One region of the Acidovorax sp. FW305-C-20-28 genome, then DNA from elsewhere that is predicted to be linked to it. Evidence: riboswitches for the same ligand, from Rfam matches in the RefSeq annotation. Region 1 holds a riboswitch; the other holds the start of a gene.
What was found. A riboswitch is a leader RNA that binds a small molecule or an ion and turns the genes downstream of it on or off. The one in region 1 is predicted to bind S-adenosylhomocysteine.

Region 1 (4,167 bases):
CTGGGCCGCCCCGTGCTGCAGCAGGCAGTCGGTGAAACCGCCGGTGCTCTGGCCCACGTCCAGGCAGCGCAGCCCCTTCGGAGACAGCTGCGTGGCCGCCAACGCCCCTTCGAGCTTGAGACCACCGCGCGAGAGGTACTTCGCCTCGGCAGCGTCGAGCAAGCGCAGTTCGGCCACGGACGGGATCTCGTCGCCGTTCTTGGCGACCTTCTGCCAGGGCGACAGCGGCGACAGGCGCCATTCGACCCCGGCCGCAATCAGGCGCTGCGCCTGCGAGCGGGTCGTCGCGTGGCCGGATTCCACCAAAAATACATCTGCGCGCATGCGTCAGTCACTCACTCTTACGTCTGAAGGCCATGGAAGGCGCGCCCGCCAGGGCGCGCCTGTCCCGTGCCACCAGGGCACGGGCACCGACTACCGATCAGTAGCGGTAGGTGTCGGGCTTGTAGGGGCCCGACTTGTTCACGCCGATGTAGGCGGCCTGCACATCCGTCAACTCGGTGAGCTGGGCGCCGACCTTCTTGAGGTGCAGGCGCGCGACCTTCTCATCCAGCACCTTGGGCAGCACGTAGACCTTGCCGGCCTGGTAGGCATCCTGCTTGGTGAACAGCTCGATCTGCGCAATGGTCTGGTTGGCAAAGGAGCTGGACATCACGAAGCTCGGGTGGCCCGTGGCGCAGCCCAGGTTCACCAGACGGCCCTTGGCCAGCAGCGTGATGCGCTTGCCGTCGGGGAAGATCACATGGTCCACCTGGGGCTTGACCTCTTCCCACTGGTACTTCTCGATCGACGCGACGTCGATCTCGTTGTCGAAGTGGCCGATGTTGCAGACGATGGCTTCGTTCTTCATGGCCACCATGTGCTCGTGGCGGATCACATCCTTGTTGCCGGTGGTGGTGACGAAGATGTCGGCCTTGTCGGCGGCGTATTCCATGGTCACGACCTTGTAGCCTTCCATCGCGGCCTGCAGGGCGTTGATGGGGTCGATCTCGGTCACCCAGACCTGGGCGCGCAGGGCGGCCAGCGCCTGGGCGCAGCCCTTGCCCACGTCACCGTAACCGGCCACCACGGCGATCTTGCCGGCGATCATCACGTCGGTGGCGCGCTTGATGCCGTCCACCAGCGACTCACGGCAGCCGTAGAGGTTGTCGAACTTGCTCTTGGTCACCGAGTCGTTCACGTTGATGGCGCGGAACAGCAGCGTGCCCTTGGCGGACATTTCGTTGAGGCGGTGCACGCCGGTGGTGGTTTCCTCGGTCACGCCGATGATCTCGGCCGACTTGCGCGTGTACCAGGTGGGGTCCTGCGCGATCTTGGCCTTGATGGCCGCGAACAGGATGCGCTCTTCCTCGCTGCCGGGGTTGGCCACCACGGACAGGTCCTTCTCGGCGCGCTGGCCCAGGTGCATCAGCAGCGTGGCATCGCCGCCGTCGTCCAGGATCATGTTGGGGCCTTCGCCGGCAGCGCCCTTGGCGCCGAATTCGAAGATGCGGTGCGTGTAGTCCCAGTACTCTTCCAGCGACTCGCCCTTGACGGCGAACACCGGCGTGCCGCCAGCGGCAATGGCGGCGGCAGCGTGGTCCTGCGTGGAGAAGATGTTGCACGAAGCCCAGCGCACATCGGCGCCCAGGGCCTTGAGGGTCTCGATCAGCACGGCCGTCTGGATGGTCATGTGCAGCGAGCCGGTGATGCGGGCGCCCATCAGGGGCTGGCCGGCGGCGAATTCCTCGCGGATGGCCATCAGGCCAGGCATCTCGGTTTCGGCGATGCGGATTTCCTTGCGGCCCCATTCGGCCAGGCCGATGTCGGCAATGATGCAGTCGGTGTTGACCGGGGCGTTGACGCGTGCGTTCATGGTGGTGTGCTCCAAAGCATGATTGAAAGACCACATTCAGCGCGGGGGATGAGACGGTAGGCTCACTCACCACACGAGAAGTGGATGAGCGTCGTTGCTAGATGACTCCGAGCCTCACGCCCCGCCAGTGCTGGGGACGCTGCAACGCTCCTCGGATGCGCGCATTATAAGGCTACAGAAGCACCACATGGCCTGCCTGCGGGTCGATGCGGCCCGCGTGCAGGTCATCCACCAGGGTCTGCGCCGCGGCAAAGCCCTGGTGCTCGTGCACCCGCATCCAGGGCTGGCGCGGGTCGCTGATGCGCTCGATGAAGGCGCGCTGCGCGGCGTTGAACTTCTGGTTCACCACTTCCGGGCCCCAGTCGGCATTGCGCTTCTTGATCTGCACGGGCGCGAAGTAGAACGCCGGAGCGGGCCCGGGCAAGGCGGCATCGCGCAGGAACTGCGTGTTCTGCGCCGAGCCGGCATAGCAGTCGTAGACCAGCGCAGCGCCCAGGTGGTGGTGCACGCGTGCACGCAGGTCCTCATCGCCCGAAAAATCCACATACAGCGTGGGCACGGTCGTCTCCAGCGCCTCCAGTTCGCCATAGGCGACGGTACGCTCATAGCAGCCCAGGCCCTGCACAAAGGCACGGTTGCGTTCGGACGTCAGTGCCACGCGCTCGATACCGCCCTCCTGCGCCAGGCAGAACGCCGTGCCGAAGGCGGTCTTGCTCGATGCGCTGGAGAACACCAGCCGCCGGGCGCCGAAGAAGTGGTTGTCCGCCAGGAAGTCGGCGAGCATGAAGGAGGTGATGAACAGCGGCCGCACCAGCATCTGCCAGTTCTCGTCTGCGGCACGGTAGGCCGGGTCGGCGCTGGTGCGCGTGTACTGGTTGTAGGCCGAGGTCAGGCCCTGGCGGTGCTCCGCGCCGTCGTAGAAGCCGCGCGCCGTCACGCGCACGGGCTGCATGCGCAGGTGGCTGGCGATGGGCCAGTAGCCGTAGAAGCGCTCGCCCACGGCCACGCCCTCGACATCGGAGGCGATCACCTCGGCAAAGCCCCACACCGGCATGTGGCCCCAGCCCGCTTCGCCGGTGGGAAAGAAGTCCCAGTAACGCATGGCATCGCCGAAGGCCGCGTAGGTGATGTTGTTGGTGGTCACGGCCACGCGATCCACGCGCAAAATGGCCTCACCGGGCTGCAGCGGCGCCAGGGGCAACTGCTCGGTGCGGGTGTGATTCAATGCATTCTTGTCGGTCAACAGGCGGGTCTGCATGGTCATGGGATGTCTCCGGTTCGGTGGTGGATATGCGCTGCAGCCACTGTATGGCGCCCTGCCCGGCTGCGGGTTCGGAAACCGATGAAGGCCCTGCCCGCCAGCCCCACAACCGCCGCCAGGCCCCTGAAGCGGCCGCGCCAGGCGCGCGCCCGCTTCACCGTGCAGGCCATCTACGACGCCTTTGTTCGGATTTGGCAGCGCGACGGCTGGGACAAGCTCACCACGCGCAACGTGGCGCTGGAGACCGGCATTGCCGTGGGCACGCTCTACGACTACTTTCCCAACAAGACGGCCCTGCTCTCGGGCTATGTGCGCCACTGCATCGAGGCCCTGCTCGCGGCCATCGACCGCCAAGCCGTTCAGCCCACCGATATGCCCTGGGAGGAGCGCATCCACCACCTGGTGCGCCTGGTCTGCGGCGTGGATGCGCCCGAACTGCCCACCTTCCACCCCGACATGCTGGCACTGGAAGGCGCCATGGCCGAGGCGCACCACCACCGCCGCGCGCACGAGGAGCTGGCCGCCGCCTGGGGCCGGGTGCTCGCGGCCTGCACCGACCTGCCTCGGCAGCCGGGGCCCGAGATCGCACAGGCGCTGCACCTGTCGGCCTGGGGTGGCCGCCGCTATGTGCTGCTGCTCCAGCTGGACCCGGCCGCCATGCGGCAATGGGCCGCCGGCGTGGAGCAACTGTGCTGCGCCGCCATCCGGCAGGCCGCGCGCTGAGCTTGTCACCTGCGCGGCTGCCCGGCCCGGCAAGCCCGCCGACACTGGCGCCCTCACACACGAGGAGCATTCCATGGACCCGAAGGACAAGGTCATCATCGTCACCGGCGGCGCCAGCGGCATCGGCCGCAGCATGGCGCGGCGCTTTGCCGCAGAGGGCGCGCGCGCCGTGGTCGTGGCCGACCTGCAGCTGGAGGCGGCCCAGGCCGTGGCCGACGAGATCGGTGGCCTGGCCGTGCGCTGCGACGTGTCGCGCGAGGCGGACATCCAGGCCCTGGTGGCCACCACGCGCGAGCGCTATGGCCGTGTGGACGCCTACCTCTCCAAC
Region 2 (4,167 bases), on a different contig from region 1:
GGCCAGGTCGAAGTTCTTGAACACCCGGCGGCCCAGTGCGCGCGGCACGGTGGGCTTGAAGGTGGCCCAGTCCACCGGCGTGCTGTTGGCGCGCGCCTTGGCCAGGGGCCACAGCGGGGTCTGCTTCTTGTTGGCGTGCTGGGTGCGCACCTTGTCGTAGTCGGCGTTGAGCTCCTGCACGTAGCTGTCCACCCCCTCGCCCAGCAGGCTCTGGGCCACGCTCACGCTGCGCGAGGCGTCGGGCACGTAGACCACAGGGCCTTCGTAGTGCGGCGCGATCTTCACGGCGGTGTGCACGCGGCTGGTGGTGGCACCGCCGATGAGCAGCGGGATCTTCTTGATGCGGAAGTGGTCGTCTTTCTGCATCTCGCCGGCCACGTACTGCATTTCTTCCAGGCTGGGGGTGATCAGGCCCGACAGGCCCACGATGTCGGCCCCTTCGACCTTGGCGCGCGCCAGGATCTCGTGGCAGGGCACCATCACGCCCATGTTCACCACCTCGAAGTTGTTGCACTGGAGCACGACGGTGACGATGTTCTTGCCGATGTCGTGCACGTCGCCCTTGACGGTGGCGATGATGATCTTGCCCTTGCTGCGCACATCGCGGCCGGCCAGTTCGTCCTGGCGTTTTTCCTCCTCGATGTAGGGAATCAGGTGGGCCACGGCCGACTTCATCACGCGCGCGCTCTTGACCACCTGGGGCAAAAACATCTTGCCCGCGCCGAACAGGTCGCCCACCACGTTCATGCCGTCCATGAGCGGGCCTTCGATCACGTGCAGCGGGCGCCCGCCCTTGGCGAGGATGGCGCGGTAGGCCTCCTCGGTGTCTTCCACGATGAAGTCGGTGATGCCGTGCACCAGCGCGTGCGACAGGCGCTCGCCCACGGTGCGTGGGGCCTCGGGCGTGCCGCGCCATTCGAGCTTCTTGCTCTCGTCCTTGGCGCCGCTCTTGGCGGTCTCGGCCACTTCCACCAGGCGCTCGCCCGCGTCGGGGCGGCGGTTCAGCACCACGTCCTCCACGCGCTCGCGCAGCGCGGGCTCCAGGTCATCGTAGACGCCGACCATGCCGGCGTTGACGATGCCCATGTCCATGCCCGCCTGGATGGCGTGGTACAGGAACACGGTGTGGATGGCCTCGCGCACCGGGTCGTTGCCGCGGAAGCTGAAGCTCACGTTGGAGACACCGCCCGAGACCTTGGCGCCGGGCAGGTTCTGCTTGATCCAGCGCACCGCCTCGATGAAATCGACCGCGTAGTTGTTGTGCTCCTCGATGCCGGTGGCCACCGCGAAGATGTTGGGGTCGAAGATGATGTCCTCGGGCGGGAAACCCACCTCGTCGACCAGCACGCGGTAGGCGCGCTCGCAGATCTCGATCTTGCGCGCAAAGGTATCGGCCTGGCCCGTCTCGTCGAAGGCCATGACCACGGCGGCGGCGCCATAGCGCTTGACGAGGCGCGCCTCGTGCTTGAATTTCTCGACCCCCTCCTTCATGGAGATGGAGTTGACGATGCCCTTGCCCTGGATGCAGCGCAGGCCGGCCTCGATCACCTCCCACTTGGAGCTGTCCACCATGATGGGCACGCGCGCGATGTCGGGCTCGGAGGCGATGAGCTGCAGAAAGCGCACCATGGCCGCCTTGCTGTCGAGCATGGCCTCGTCCATGTTGATGTCGATCACCTGGGCGCCGTTTTCCACCTGCTGGCGGGCCACGGCCAGGGCCTCCTCGTACTGCCCGTTGAGGATCATGCGGGCAAAGGCCTTGGAGCCGGTGACGTTGGTGCGCTCGCCGATGTTGACGAACAGCGTGCCTTCGCCAATGGAGACGGGCTCCAGGCCGGACAGCTTCAGTGGAGGAATCGAGGAAAGGGCGGACATCAGGCTCACCTGCAAGGGGTATCGGACACAGGTGAGCGTCGTTGCGGGGTGGTCGGCCCCGAGCCTGACGGATGGCCGCCTGGCGCTTGGGGGCCAGGTTGTCCGCTGCAACGCTCCTCGGGGGAGGCTGATTTTACCGAACTGGCAGGAACTGCAGGAACGTGCCCCCGACAATGCCCTGCACATAGCTGATGGCTGCGCGCCGGTATTTCTCGGTGACCACCACGGCCACCAGGTCCAGGCGGGCGATGAGCTTGCCGAATTCGCGCTCGAAGCTCAGGTTGCGCCCCTCGGGCCCGATCTCGTCGGCCAGCAGCAGCGGCTGGCCGGCGGCATTGCGGCGCTGCGCGAGCAGCCACACGGCCGATTCCACATTGCGCGCGGCGTTGTACAGGTGCTGGGCGTCGAGCGAGTCGAGCAGATAGAACTCGGTCTTGCCGCCATGGGCGGTGACCAGCATGTCGGCCGTGGCCACCGTGAAGGCGGCCACCCGGTCGCCCGTGAACTCGGGGGCCAGGGCGAAGGCCAGCGCTGCGACGTCACGCCGGCCCTGCAGCGGCGCCCAGGGCTGGCGCTGCTCGATGGCGGCACGCGCCCGCTCCATGGCCTGCTCGCGGCTGGCCGCCCCGCCCTTGCGCCACTCGGCCGGGTTGCGGCGGTAGAGCTTGTCCATCAGCAGGGTCAGGCTGGCCAGGTTGTCGCGCATGGCCAGCGTGGCCATGCGGTTCGCGTCGGACTGGGCCAGTTCGCCCGTGCTGGTGGGCGCGCCCTTCACCTCGCCCCGCTGGGTGGGAGCAGGGGATGCGCAGCCGGCCAGAAAGACCAGGGACGACAGGGCCAGAAAGGCCAAGGGGAAATGAAGGAATGCGGGCGCCACCATGTGCGCCGCATTATCGGCAACTGCCGGGCCCGTGCGGGTAACCGTGCGTCACCCGCCGTGCGGGATGCCCTCGATGGGGCACTCCGCCGTGCCCACGGTGCTGCGCGTGATCGCCTCCACGGCCTTGCGCGTGCCCTCGGGGTCGGTCACCCAGCGCTGGTAGAAGCCATAGGGGCAGGCCGCCACGCCCTGGTCGCCCTCGCCCGAGTTGATCACGCCGGTGTAGCCGCGGTGCAGCAGCTTGAACAAATGGTTCTCTGACTGGCCATGCTTGCGGAAGTCGCGGATCAGGCTCGTGGACAGCGCCGCATACTGCACGCCGTATTCCTCTTCGCCGCACTCGCCCAGGGTGCGGCCGTCAAAGCCGATCAGCGCCGAGTGGCCGAAATAGCTGTACACCCCGTCGAAGCCGGCCGCATTGGCCACTGCCACATAGGTGTTGTTGGCAAAGGCCATGGCCTTGCTGATGAGGATCTGCTGCTCCTTGGCCGGGTACATGTAGCCCTGGCAGCGCACGATGAGCTCGGCGCCCTTCATGGCGCAGTCGCGCCAGATCTCGGGGTAGTTGCCGTCGTCGCAGATGATGAGGCTGATCTTGAGGCCCTTGGGCCCCTCGCTCACATAGGTCTGGTCGCCCGGGTACCAGCCCTCGATGGGCGTCCAGGGCATGATCTTGCGGTACTTCTGCACGATCTCGCCCTGGTCGTTCATCAGGATGAGCGTGTTGTACGGCATCTTGTGCGGGTGCTCTTCGTGCCGCTCGCCCGTGAGCGAGAAGACCCCCCAGACCTTGGCCCTGCGGCAGGCGTCCGCGAAGATCGTGGTCTCCTCGCCCGGGATGGCGGCGGCCGTGTCCAGCATCTCCTGGCGGTCGTACATGATGCCGTGGGTGCTGTACTCGGGGAAGATCACCAGGTCCATGCCTGGCAGGCCGGCCTTCATGCCAACCAGCATCTCGGCGATCTTGCGGGCGTTGTCCAGCACGTCGGCCTGGGTGTGCAGGCGCGGCATCTTGTAGTTGACGACCGCGACGCCCACGGTGTCCTTGCTGCTTGAAATATCGCCGTGGATCATGGCGTGGTCTCCTTGGGAATCGGTACAGGGCGGCCTGGATCAATGGCTGATCATCCAGGGCCTTTTGGAGGGAAAGGTCTTCGCGCCGTTCGGCGCTGTCACGGTGGAACTGCGCTTGCCGCCGCTGCCGCTGCAACAGCCGCACCCCGAGGGATGGCGCAGCCGCCCATAGCTGCCCGCATCGCCATCGCGCGATGAACGCGGGGCGTGCCGGGCACGCTCGTTGGTCTCGTGCGCGCGGCGCTGCTCCGGGCTCACGCAGGCCAGGTGCGGCGCGTGGGCGAACACCCGCTCTGCAGGCGCCCCGCAGGCCGGGCAGGCGCAGGGCTCGTTGCGCG

Region 2: another riboswitch for S-adenosylhomocysteine. It lies ahead of metH (methionine synthase); the one in region 1 lies ahead of ahcY (adenosylhomocysteinase).

Annotation. Positions count from the first base shown of each region.
Region 1 is NZ_JBYSYM010000015.1:112,657-116,823, forward strand. Features, by position in the region: gene AC3WOH_RS18210 (TlyA family RNA methyltransferase) at 1-324, opposite strand, end outside; gene ahcY (adenosylhomocysteinase) at 422-1,855, opposite strand; S-adenosyl-L-homocysteine riboswitch at 1,935-2,012, opposite strand; gene AC3WOH_RS18220 (DUF2855 family protein) at 2,028-3,119, opposite strand; gene AC3WOH_RS18225 (TetR/AcrR family transcriptional regulator) at 3,198-3,839, shown strand; gene AC3WOH_RS18230 (SDR family oxidoreductase) at 3,913-4,167, shown strand, end outside.
Region 2 is NZ_JBYSYM010000001.1:8,304-12,470, forward strand. Features, by position in the region: gene metH (methionine synthase) at 1-1,875, opposite strand, end outside; S-adenosyl-L-homocysteine riboswitch at 1,902-2,000, opposite strand; gene AC3WOH_RS00050 (hypothetical protein) at 2,009-2,755, opposite strand; gene AC3WOH_RS00055 (aliphatic amidase) at 2,804-3,829, opposite strand; gene AC3WOH_RS00060 (zinc ribbon domain-containing protein) at 3,869-4,167, opposite strand, start outside.